One region of the Klebsiella sp. A52 genome, then DNA from elsewhere that is predicted to be linked to it. Evidence: predicted binding sites of a transcription regulator. Region 1 holds the regulator's gene; each other region holds the start of a gene.
What was found. Region 1 encodes Fur, which represses iron uptake genes when iron is present. Its sites were predicted from a motif close to ATAATAATGAGAACNACTATCAA; they were not measured.
Positions count from the first base shown of each region.

Region 2: the regulator Fur is predicted to act here: its motif matches at 2,657-2,679, upstream of efeU (iron uptake transporter permease EfeU).
Region 3: the regulator Fur is predicted to act here: its motif matches at 2,058-2,080, upstream of KGA69_RS13290 (Nramp family divalent metal transporter).

Region 1 covers NZ_CP074437.1:4,910,140-4,914,360, reverse strand. The annotation lists gene tcuA (FAD-dependent tricarballylate dehydrogenase TcuA) at 1-893, opposite strand, end outside; gene tcuR (tricarballylate utilization LysR family transcriptional regulator TcuR) at 990-1,916, opposite strand; gene fur (ferric iron uptake transcriptional regulator) at 2,029-2,481, opposite strand; gene fldA (flavodoxin FldA) at 2,774-3,304, opposite strand; gene ybfE (LexA regulated protein) at 3,454-3,747, opposite strand; gene ybfF (esterase) at 3,881-4,221, opposite strand, start outside.
Region 2 covers NZ_CP074437.1:4,467,953-4,472,173, reverse strand. The annotation lists gene KGA69_RS21195 (AI-2E family transporter) at 1-561, opposite strand, end outside; gene KGA69_RS21190 (DUF3574 domain-containing protein) at 803-1,237, shown strand; gene KGA69_RS21185 (NupC/NupG family nucleoside CNT transporter) at 1,271-2,455, opposite strand; gene efeU (iron uptake transporter permease EfeU) at 2,730-3,560, shown strand; gene efeO (iron uptake system protein EfeO) at 3,614-4,221, shown strand, end outside.
Region 3 covers NZ_CP074437.1:2,794,725-2,798,945, forward strand. The annotation lists gene KGA69_RS13280 (EAL domain-containing protein) at 1-518, shown strand, start outside; gene nupC (nucleoside permease NupC) at 574-1,776, opposite strand; gene KGA69_RS13290 (Nramp family divalent metal transporter) at 2,122-3,357, shown strand; gene KGA69_RS13295 (DUF2502 domain-containing protein) at 3,397-3,753, opposite strand; gene mgrA (L-glyceraldehyde 3-phosphate reductase) at 3,880-4,221, opposite strand, start outside.

The sequences.
Region 1 (4,221 bases):
TGCCCCGGCTGGTGGGCGACCAGACGGCCCCAGATGGCGTAACGTTTGGGCCAGAAATCTTCCCCTTCATCATAAAAGCGCTCGGCATCGCGGTTCACCACCACCCCCAGCGACACGCAGTCGACGCGGGTACAGATGCCGCCGTCATAGAGCGGCGCCCGGGCGTCAATGGCGACGCAGTGCGACTGTGAAGGATCGCCGATGATATCGGCCCCGGCATCGATCATAAATTTGAGCAGCACTCCCTGATTAAAACGGGTGCCGCGGATGAGAAAGTTGTCTGCAGGCCATTCGCCGCGCTCATTTTGCCCCCAGGCTTCGCGCAGCCACTCGCGGTTAGATTCAAAACCGCCGGCGGCGAGCACGCAGGTTTTAGCGGCGATCCGCTCAGTGCCTGCCAGCGCGGCGACGAATTCGCCATCACGTAATTCAAGCGCCTGTACCGGGGTGTTATAGCGGATCTGTACGCCCATCTGTTCGGCGCTGCGGTAATAGGCATTGACCAGGGCTTTGCCGCCGCCCATAAAAAAGGCGTTAGTGCGGGCGACGTGCAGGGCGCCGGATAACGGCGGTTGAAAGTTAACGCCATGGCGGCGCATCCAGTCCCGACAGTGCGACGAGGTGCGGATCACCAGACGGGCCAGCGCTTCGTTGGTATTGCCGTCGGTAACGCGCAGCAGATCCTGCCAGTATTCTTCTTCCGGATAGCTGTCGACTAAGACATCCTGCGGCGCATCGTGCATACAACGCAGATTACGCGTGTGCTGAGAGTTACCGCCCCGCCATTCCCGCGGCGCGGCTTCCAGCAGCAGTACGGATGCGCCTGCTTCCCGGGCGGTTAAGGCGGCGCATAACGCGGCGTTGCCGCCGCCAATCACCAGTACATCCACCATTATCGGCTCCATTACGCTTTGACTAATTGTTAAATTTGTAATGGAAATGTAAGGTGCAGGGGCGGCAGGCGCTATGGCGTAAAGCTAAAGGGGGGTTTAGTGTGTGTAAAGACTGGCGCCCGGCCAGTTGCCGGATTCAACTAGCTGGCGCATGACTTTTGCCAGCATTACCCGTGCCGCAAGGCCTGCCGGGGTGAGTTCGTCATCGGAAAGACTGACCAGAAAATTCGGTCGGCTAAGTACCGGATTATCGACGCCGATCACTCTTAGCGCCTGGCTGTCGAGATGAGAAATCGCCGCGCCCGGCTGCAGCGTGGCGCCGAGCCCGTCACGAACGGCGCGCATCAGCAGGGCCAGGCCATCGATTTCAGCCACCACGTCAACGTTGATGGCGTGCTCCTGGCAAATAGCGTCCAGCCTGCCGCGCAGGCCATGCCCCTGGCTTGGCATAATCAGCGGGATGGCGGCCAGTTGGTTCGGGGAGATGCTATCGCCGGGCAGCGGCGCCAGCACGTCATGGGCGCCAATCAGGAACAGACGTTCCTCAAGAATGGGTCGGGCGCTCCAGCGCAGGATCTTCTCTTTCTGGAAAACGATGGCTAAATCGAGCTGGCGGGTGTTGATCATCCGTTCCAGATTGCCGGAGAGGCTCTCCACCAGGTGCAGGCGGACGTCGGCGTAGCTTTCGCGCATGGCGTTGATAAAAGGTACGCCCAGTACAGAAGCGGTGCTCGGCGCCATACCGACGCTGACGTGACCGGAAAGGCGCGCTTCACGCGCGGCGAGAATGGCATCGTCAGCATGGCGCAGCGCCAGTTGCGCCTGCGAGTAAAAGGCGAGGCCGGCGCTGGTGGGCATTACGCCGCGCGAAGTCCGTTGCAGCAGGCGGATAGCGAGTTCATTTTCCAGACGCGCCATTTGCTGGCTGAGCGCAGAGACGCCAATATTCAGATCGAGCGCGGCGCGGCCCATACTGCCGGTTTCCACAATGCGGACAAAATAGCGTAGCTGGCGCAGCTCCATATTGACTCTCCGTACAAGGCGTTATGCTCTGACAGAATACGCATGCCGGTGGATTTCGCCCATAAAAAAGCCAACCTTGAGGTTGGCTTTTTACAACAAACGAGACGGGAAATTATTTATTCACCGCATCGTGGGCATGTTCATCTTCGCGGCAGTCGCCTTCCGCACAGTGGCCGTACAGGTACAGGCTGTGGTTGGTTAAGCGGATGCCGTGTTGCGCAGCAATTTCACGTTGGCGGGATTCGATAGAATCATCGCTGAACTCGATCACTTTGCCGCAATCGAGGCAAATCAGGTGATCGTGGTGGTGCTGCTGAGTCAGCTCGAATACGGATTTACCGCCTTCGAAGTTGTGACGAGTCACGATGCCTGCATCGTCGAACTGGTTCAGCACGCGGTAAACGGTAGCCAGACCAATCTCTTCACCCATATCGATCAGGCGTTTATATAAATCTTCCGCACTGACGTGATGGTTATCCGGTTCCTGCAACACTTCCAGAATTTTCAGTCGGGGAAGTGTGACTTTCAGGCCAGCCTTCTTTAATGCGATATTGTTGTCAGTCATGCGGAATCTGTCCTGTTGCTAAAGATCGGCTTCCTTCAAAGGGAAGCAATACAGAGAATCACCCGATGTAATGCGTCTCATTATAGAGCTGCAACTCTGAAATGAAAACTGCAACCATCGCGCCTTGTAAGCTGTCAAAAACGAATTACCAGCTACAAACTGTGTCACGTGACCTCGTGGAATCAGAGGACATTGTACAGATATGTGATGAAAAGTTAAAAACTTGTAGCTATTAGTTTGATTGCTTTTATCTATTAATTCAGCGCAGCTTAATAGCTGCGCTGTTTGATTCTTAGGCGTTTTTGATTTCTTCCAGATGCAGCTCTTCGGAAATCTGCTTCACCCACTTCTCAACGCGCTCGTTGGTCAGTTCCGGCTGACGGTCTTCATCAATCGCCAGACCTACGAAGTGATCGTCGTCTGCCAGGCCTTTAGAAGCTTCAAAGTGGTAGCCCGCGGTCGGCCAGTGGCCAACGATGGTTGCGCCGCGCGGTTCAATGATGTCACGAATGGTGCCCAGCGCATCGCAGAAGTATTCTGCGTAATCTTCCTGGTCGCCGCAGCCAAACACGGCTACCAGCTTACCGTTGAAGTCGATCTCTTCCAGCGTCGGGAAGAAGTCGTCCCAGTCGCACTGCGCTTCGCCGTAGTACCAGGTTGGGATGCCGAGCAGCAGAATATCGTGGCTTTCCAGATCTTCTTTGCTGCTCTTGGCAATGTCGTGAACTTCAGCAACGTCTTTACCGAGCTGCTTTTGGATCATTTTTGCAATATTTTCGGTGTTGCCGGTGTCGCTGCCAAAAAAGATGCCGATGATTGCCATGAGTAAAATAACCTCTTGAAACTTAATGATGTGGTAGTGGCATTATGCCTACAGTTAACGGCAATCATAGCAGAACAGGGAAGGGCGCGGAAACAGCAATAACGTCCTGGTGCACACTCTGCTACATGAAAGCGATTTTTTTGCGTTTTTCAGACTTCGCCCTGATTACGCAGGCAGGCCAGTTGGTGCATCAGCATCTCTTCGATAAGATCGCTGCGGCTCATGTTGCGGGCTTCCGCCAGCTCATTAAGCGCGTCGACCGCATCGGCGTTGAGCTTCAACTCAACGCGCTTCAAGCCGCGAACTTTATCGCGTTTGAGCTGATTGCGTTTGTTGATGCGCAGTTGTTCATCGCGCGAAAGCGGATTGGTTTTCGGTCTACCCGGGCGACGCTCATTTGCGAACAAATCTAATGTCGTTCGGTCCGTTTGTTCTTTTGCCATGATTCAGAGTGACTTCGGGGAAACAAGCTGCCGGGCTATAGCCGGCGCAGATAGCGCGCCATAATACATCAGGCGAACCGCCGCGCCAACGACCGCGGGCATTATGCCGCGCGGTCGGGCGTTTTTTAGCCACTCAGGCTTCAATTGTGCTCAGATAACGGCGAATTGCGCGTAAAACCGCCTCGGGTTTTTCCGCATGCACCCAGTGTCCGGCGCCGGCAATGACGTGAGCGCGGGCCTGCGGGAACTGCGCCAGCAGCGCGTCGCGGTATTCATCGGTGACATAAGGGGAGTTGCCGCCGGGAATAAATTGCGCCGGGTGCGGCCAGGCTGGCACCGTTTCCCAGCCGACAATATGCGGGTATTGATCCCACAGCGCCGGCACGTTGAAGCGCCACGCGCCGTCGACAAAGGATTTCAGCAGAAACTGAATGACGCCTTCTTCATTTATATGCTCGCGCATCACCTGCGCCG
Region 2 (4,221 bases), 440 kb from region 1:
GGTCATGATGGCGCCAGCGACAATAAAGGAGAGGACAAAGCCCAGCAGCCCGCCGCCCATACTTGCCAGCACGCCGAGCACCAGTTTCGCCGCCTCGCCAATTTGCGTGTGATAACTGCTCAGTACCGCCGGCAGGTCCGCCGAGGCCTTCAGCCAGAACGCATACAGCTTACCGCCGACGAGTGGAATAGAGGCGACGTTGGCCGATGGCGGCGGCAGCGTCAGATCGCTGCCGCTGACCTTATCAATCAGGCTACCGGCGCTTTCGCCAAGCGAGGTCACCATGAAAATGGTCGGGATGACGATAATCAGCAGGCCGAATAATACCAATATAGTTGATGCCAGCCCCTGTCGCCCGCCGATACGTCGCGCGATGTGTTGATGTAAAGGGTAGAGGGTGACGGCCAGGATCAGCGCCCATAGCATCATGTTCAGGAACGGCGAGAAGACGGTAAAGCAGAAGGAGGCCAGCGCCAGTATCAAGCCGAACTTAATAAACATATCGAGAAAGCGGGTGACAATTCTTTTCTCAATATTAGCTAACTCATTATTTTCTATCATGAATTATTCCAGTTGTTATTTTACGCGGCCGCCAGGCCAGTTAAAAACGCTCAACTATAGAGAAGTCTTTGAAATAAAAAACGCAGGAAATAATTTAAAAAAGAATTTCGCCCAGGCTGTGTTTATCAGTGTAGAACAAAAGAAAATACGCCGTATCGCCAGAGAGTAATGTTCGCGCTGCTCTTGCTAATTCACTGAAAATACGCTGATATCTGGGTACAAAAAACAATGAGGATAGCAAATGAAATTACCCCAAACCGCCGCGGCGCTGATCGTTGCCGCACTGTTGACAGGATGCGTGGCGCCATCCGAGAAAAGCGCCGCGCGCGTTGATAATAACGTCTGCCCGGCGGACAACGCGATGGTGCAAACCACCCTTTATTTCGGCCTTAGCCGGCCAGCGGGGAAAGATATTACCGCCCAGGAGTGGCAGCAGTTTGTCGACCGCGATGTGACGCCGCGTTTTCGCGATGGCCTGACGGTTTTTGATGCCCGCGGCCAGTGGTTAGGTAACAATGGCACAGTGGCCCGCGAGTCCAGTAAGGCGCTGATGCTGATTCACAGCAATGATGCGAAAAGTGAGCAGGGGATTGAAGCGCTGCGTAATACGTATAAGACGCGATTCGCCCAGGAGTCCGTTATGCGCGTTGATCAGCCGGTGTGCGTACATTTCTGACGAACAGGGCGGGGAGAGCCCCCGCCCGACGAGTTACAGCACCAGCCCGGCAAAACTGGCGGACAGCAGGCTAACCAGCGTCGCGCCATAGACCAGACGCAGGCCGAAGCGGGAAACGGTGTTGCCCTGTTGCTCGTTAAGCCCTTTAATCGCCCCGGCAATGATGCCAATGGAGGCGAAGTTGGCGAACGAGACGAGAAACACGGAAAGGATCCCTAGCCCGCGCGGCGTCATGCTGGCGGCAATTTTCTGCAGCTCGATCATCGCCACGAATTCGTTAGCGACCAGCTTGGTGGCCATAATACTCCCGGCATTTAGCGCGTCGCTTAATGGAATACCCACCAGCCACGCCAGCGGATAAAACACGTAACCGAGAATTTGCTGGAAGCTTAGGCCGAAAATGGTCGCAAATAACGCATTAACGGCGCTAATCAGGGCGATAAAACCGATTAGCATCGCCAGAATAATCATCGCCACCTTAAAGCCCGCCAGGATATATTCGCCCAGCATTTCAAAGAAACTCTGCGATTCATGCATCTTTTCAAGCTTTATTTCAGCTTCGCTGCCGGGGCGCGTAGGGTTAATAATCGACAGCACAATAAAGGTGCTGAACATATTAAGAATCAACGCCGCCACCACGTATTTCGCATCAAGCATGGTCATATAGGCGCCGACGATCGACAGCGATACCGTTGACATGGCGGTCGCCGCCATCGTGAACAGGCGACGCGGAGAGAGGTCCCCGAGTACGCCTTTGTAAGCAATAAAGTTTTCCGACTGGCCGAGGATCAGCGAGCTGACGGCATTGAATGATTCCAGCTTGCCCATGCCGTTCACCTTCGACAGCAGGGTGCCGATCAGACGAATAAAGATCGGCAGAATACGCCAGTGTTGCAGAATACCTATCAGCGCGGAAATAAAGACGATTGGACACAGTACGCCGAGGAAAATAAAGGCCAGCCCTTTTTCACCCATCCCGCCAAATACGAAGTTGGTCCCTTCAGCGGCGAACCCGAGTAACGAGGCAAAAAAGCCTGAAATATTTTTCACTACCCATAACCCGCTTTCGGCGTGAAGGAAAAAGAAAGCCAGGGTGATTTCAATAATAATTAACTGCAGAATGTAGCGAATGCGGATTTTTTGACGGTCATAGCTGGCAAGCCAGGCGAGGGCGAGAATAACCGCCAGCGCCAGCAGGAAATGCAAAATTTGAGTCATGTTATTTATTTCGCAGATAAATCAGGACCGCCATTTAGCCACAGCGCTATGGTCCGGTAAATATGCGACATAAAAAATCATGCTATTTGCCATTTTAATGCTTAGCTGGTGAGATATTTTCGTAAGTGACTATTTTGTAGCGATTAATTTACAACTTGTCATCATTCCCTGAACATTTCGCTTGTGTTTCTCATTGTTGTAATGATAATCACTATCATAAATATTTACCTATCTTTGCATCCGTTGACTGCGGTTCACATTTAAGGGTTTCGGCATGTTTGTTCCATTTCTCATCATGTTACGCGAAGGGCTGGAAGCCGCGCTGATTGTCAGCCTGATTGCCAGCTATTTAAAACGAACCCAGCGCGGCAGCTGGATCGGCGTCATGTGGATTGGCGTATTCCTCGCGGCGGCGCTCTGTCTCGGGTTGGGGATTTTTATCAACGAGACCACCGGAGAATTTCCGCAGCGCGAGCAGGAACTGTTTGAAGGCATCGTGGCGGTGATAGCGGTATTTATCCTCACCTGGATGGTGTTCTGGATGCGTAAAGTGTCGCGCAACGTCAAACAACAGCTGGAGCAGGCGGTGGATAACGCGCTACAGCGCGGGAATAACCACGGCTGGGCGCTGGTGATGATGGTGTTTTTTGCGGTTGCCCGCGAAGGCCTGGAGTCGGTTTTTTTCCTGCTGGCGGCATTCCAGCAGGATGTGGGCATCTGGCCGCCGCTGGGGGCGATGCTCGGGCTGGCGACGGCGGTAGTATTAGGTTTCCTGCTTTACTGGGGCGGTATCCGTCTTAATCTCGGCGTGTTCTTCAAATGGACCAGTCTGTTTATCCTGCTGGTGGCGGCTGGTCTGGCCGCCGGGGCGATTCGCGCCTTCCACGAGGCGGGATTGTGGAATTACTTCCAGAATGTCGCCTTTGACCTTAGCAACGTGGTATCGACGCATACGCTGTTCGGCACGCTGCTGGAAGGCATCTTTGGTTATCAGGAGACGCCCACCGTCAGTGAAGTGGCGGTTTATCTCCTCTATTTGATCCCGGCGCTGGTGTGCTTTGCCTTGCCGCCGGGCAGCAAAACGACAGCATCGCGAGCCGCGTAATTCAGGCGCCGCTGATTAATATAGTTACAACATACTTTTCGAAAGGGATGGTCATGATGATTCATTTTCGCCGTACTGCGCTGCAGTTAACCGTCGCCGCGCTGTTCAGTTCCGCCTTTTACGCTCAGGCTGCGGATATTCCGCAGGTCAAAGTTACCGTCAACGATAAGCAGTGCGAACCTATGCAGGTAACGGTGAAGGCGGGTAAAACCCAGTTCATCATCCAGAACCACAGCCAGAAAGCGCTGGAGTGGGAGATCCTGAAAGGGGTAATGGTGGTCGAGGAGCGGGAAAACATCGCGCCAGGATTCACGCAAAAATTGACGGCTAACCTGCAGCCGGGCGAATACGATATGACCTGTGGCCTGCTGACTAACCCGAAAGGTAAGCTGATTGTCACCGGTGAAACCAGCAAAGATGCGGCGAAAGCCGATGCGGTGCTGAGTCTTGGCGAGGCGATTACTGCCTATAAAGCCTACGTCACCGCGGAGACAGCGCAGCTGGTTAGCGGTACTAAAGCCTTTACCGATGCGGTAAAAGCCGGTGATATCGAGAAAGCGAAGGCGCTGTATGCCCCGACCCGGCAGCACTACGAGCGCATCGAACCGATTGCCGAACTGTTCTCCGACCTCGACGGCAGCATTGACGCCCGTGAAGATGA
Region 3 (4,221 bases), 2.1 Mb from region 1:
AAACGTTGTTCAGCCAGCTTGATCAACATCCCGGCCGACGCTTCTCCGTCAATTTGCTGCCGTATACGCTGATGCAAAAGGATAGCGCCGCGCAGATTATCGCGCTGTTTAAGCGTTATCGCGTTTCGCCTGCTTATATCACGATTGAGATAACTGAAGAGCAGGCGTTCTCGAATGCGGATACCAGCATGCATAATATTCAGCTGCTGAGTGAGTTCGGTTGCGCTATCGCCATTGATGACTTCGGTACCGGCTACGCCAACTATGAGCGTCTGAAGAGCCTGCAGGCGGATATCGTAAAAATTGACGGCTGCTTCGTGCACGAAATCGAGAGCGACCAGCTTGATGCGATTATCGTGAAATCCATTATCGAAATCGCGCGGGCGAAACAGTTAACGGTCGTCGCAGAGTACGTAGAGACTCAGGCGCAAAAGGCGATGCTGTTGGCGCTGGGCGTCGATTATTTGCAGGGCTACCTGATTGGCAAACCGCAGCCGTTAAGCGAATTGAAGGCGTAAAAAAGCCGGGCGATACTGCAGCCCGGCTTGTTATTTTATTAACGTCTGTTTGTGATTACAGTACCAGCGCAGCGATAGAGGCTGACAACACGCTGACCAGCGTGGAACCGTAAACCAGTTTCAGACCAAAGCGAGAAACCACGTTACCTTGCTCTTCATTCAGGCCTTTAATCGCCCCGGCGATGATGCCGATAGAAGAGAAGTTGGCGAAGGAGACCAGGAAGATGGAGATGATACCTTCCGCACGCGGGGAGAGCGTCGCTGCCACTTTCTGCAGATCCATCATCGCCACGAATTCGTTAGACACCAGTTTGGTCGCCATGATACTGCCTACCTGCAGCGCTTCGCTCGCCGGCACACCCATCACCCACGCAACCGGGTAGAAGATGTAGCCGAGGATCCCCTGGAAGGAGATGCTGTAGCCAAACCAGCCGGTGACGGTGGCGAACAGGGCGTTGAGCGCGGAAATCAGCGCGATAAAGCCGATCAGCATCGCCGCAACGATAATCGCTACTTTAAAGCCTGCCAGAATGTATTCGCCCAGCATTTCGAAGAAGCTCTGACCTTCGTGCAGATTGGACATCTGCAGGTTTTCTTCGCTCTGCTCAACGCGATACGGGTTAATCAGCGACAGAACAATAAAGGTGCTGAACATGTTGAGCACCAGCGCGGCAACCACATACTTCGGCTGCAGCATAGTCATATAGGCGCCGACGATGGACATCGAAACGGTAGACATCGCGGTTGCCGCCATGGTGTACATACGGTTGCGCGACATTTTGCCGAGAATATCTTTATAGGCGATGAAGTTTTCCGACTGGCCGAGGATCAGCGAGCTAACGGCGTTGAAAGATTCCAGTTTACCCATGCCGTTAACTTTCGACAGCACGGTACCGATCGCGCGGATGACAATCGGCAGAATGCGAATATGCTGTAAAATACCAATCAGCGCGGAAATAAAGACGATTGGGCACAAAACCTTCAGGAAGAAGAAGGCCAGACCTTTATCGTTCATGTTACCGAATACGAAGTTGGTGCCTTCGTTGGCGAAACCGAGAAGTTTCTCGAACATCTCAGAAAAGCCTTTCACGAAACCCAGACCGACATCGGAGTTCAGGAAGAACCAGGCCAGCAAAACTTCAATAACAAGTAATTGAATAACATAACGAATGCGGATCTGCTTACGGTTGTGACTGACCAGCAAGGCCAGTATAGCCACCACAACGATCGCGAGGACAAAATGCAAGACGCGGTCCATATTTGCTCCAAATATGAGGCAGGTTAAATTTCCGTGCACATTCTATGCAACAAGCCTAAATAAAACGAGATCGAATCCACACTATTGCAAGGATATGTGACCAATAACAAAAATAGTGATCAATCGTACATTTTTGTTATGTTATGCAAAGGTATTAAAAGTTGCATTAATGTACTAATCTGATGAAAGGCGCGTTGTCGACAGCTTCACGCCCGTTTCGTTATTTGGCCTGCTATCGTTCCCTCCTATCAAAGCAATCATTATCACCTTTCTAAATGAACTTGATAATCATTCGCATTTTGATAGCATTAAACATAGCAAAGGCTATATTTCCAGGGGCAGAAAATGACTAACAGTCGCGTTGAGAATAGCAGCGGTCGCGCAGCGCGCAAGATGAGGCTCGCACTGATGGGGCCCGCATTCATTGCTGCCATCGGCTACATCGATCCGGGTAACTTCGCCACGAATATCCAGGCTGGCGCCAGCTTTGGCTATCAATTGTTATGGGTAGTGGTATGGGCGAACCTGATGGCGATGCTGATTCAGGTGTTATCGGCCAAGCTCGGTATCGCCACCGGTAAAAACCTCGCGGAACAGATCCGCGACCATTACCCGCGCCCGGTGGTGTGGTTTTACTGGATACAGGCGGAAATTATCGCCATGGCGACCGATCTGGCTGAATTCATCGGCGCGGCCATCGGCTTTAAGCTGCTGCTCGGCGTTTCCTTATTACAGGGGGCGGTGCTGACCGGCGTCGCCACCTTCCTGATCCTGATGTTGCAGCGTCGCGGGCAGAAACCGCTGGAAAAAGTCATCGGCGGGCTGCTGCTGTTTGTGGCGGTGGCGTATGTGGTCGAGCTTATCTTCTCGCAGCCGGCGTTAGCGCCGCTGGCCAAAGGCATGATTATTCCGAGCCTGCCGAATGGCGAAGCGGTATTCCTTGCCGCCGGGGTTCTCGGGGCGACGATTATGCCGCACGTTATCTATCTGCACTCATCGCTGACGCAAAACCTGCACGACGGCTCGCGCAAAGAACGCTATAACGCCACGCGTTGGGACGTGGCGATTGCAATGACCATTGCCGGCTTCGTTAACCTGGCGATGATGGCGACCGCCGCCGCTGCGTTTCACTTCAACGGCCACACCGGCGTGGCCGATCTCGACCAGGCTTATTTAACTCTCGAACCGCTGCTTAGCCATGCCGCCGCGACGATTTTTGGTCTCAGTCTGGTTGCCGCCGGTCTCTCGTCGACGGTAGTCGGAACGCTTGCCGGGCAGGTCGTGATGCAGGGGTTTATCCGCTTCCATATTCCGCTGTGGTTTCGCCGGACTATCACCATGCTGCCGTCGTTTATCGTGATTATGATGGGGCTGGATCCAACGCGTATCCTGGTGATGAGCCAGGTATTGCTGAGCTTCGGGATTGCGCTGGCGCTGGTGCCGCTGCTGATTTTTACCAGCGATGCGCGGTTAATGGGCGATCTGGTAAACAGTCGCTGGGTAAAACGCATCGGTTGGCTGATTGTGGCGATTGTGGTGGCGCTGAACGGCTGGCTGATTATTGGTTCCGCATTAGATTAATACGGCAACAAAAAAGGGAGCTTTCGCTCCCTTTATCAATTAGTGGTGCCCGTGACCATGTCCGCGCCCGCCGCCAGGGCCTCGGCCCCAGCCGCCACGGCGATCGTTCCAGCCTTCGCGATAGCCGCGCTCGTAAGCACGACCGCGATCCCAGCCGCGTTTATCCCAACCGCGATGCCAGCCGTTATCATGGCGATGCCAGCGGTGATCGCGCCATTCATAATGACGACGCCAGTAATCACGGTCGCGCCAGCCGCCACCGTCCCAGTAGTTACCGTAACCGTCACGATCGCCAATTTGTAATTTTACCGATGGCAGCAGGGTGATTTCACCAGCATTGGCGATAACCGGCGCGCACGCCAGCAGTACCGCAGCCAGAATCAGTGACCTGAACATACTCTTCTCCTCACGATCGGGTCTTAATGACCTGTTAACCAGATATTACGAGCCGGTAAAGAGGCGTAGCATCAGGGAACTCTTAAATCGCAAGAAATAGCACTTTTTGCCAAAGTAAAAATGAGTTTACACCGCAAGGATCGCATCAATGGCGGCGCACTCTTCAGCGCTGAACCGACGATTGCTTAACATACCCACGGCATCGTCCAGTTGCGCCGTTTTACTGGCGCCGATCAGCACTGACGTCACTTTATCTTCACGCAGCACCCAGGCCAGGGCCATCTGTGATAGCTTCTGTCCGCGGCGCCCGGCAATGGCGTCAAGCTGGCGGACTTTTTCCAGCCGCTCGGCGGTGAGCTGTTCCGGCTGTAAAAAACGGCTATTGCTGGCTGCGCGCGAGTCTGGCGGAATACCGTTTAGATAGCGGTTGGTCAACTGGCCGCCAGCCAGCGGTGAAAACGCTATACT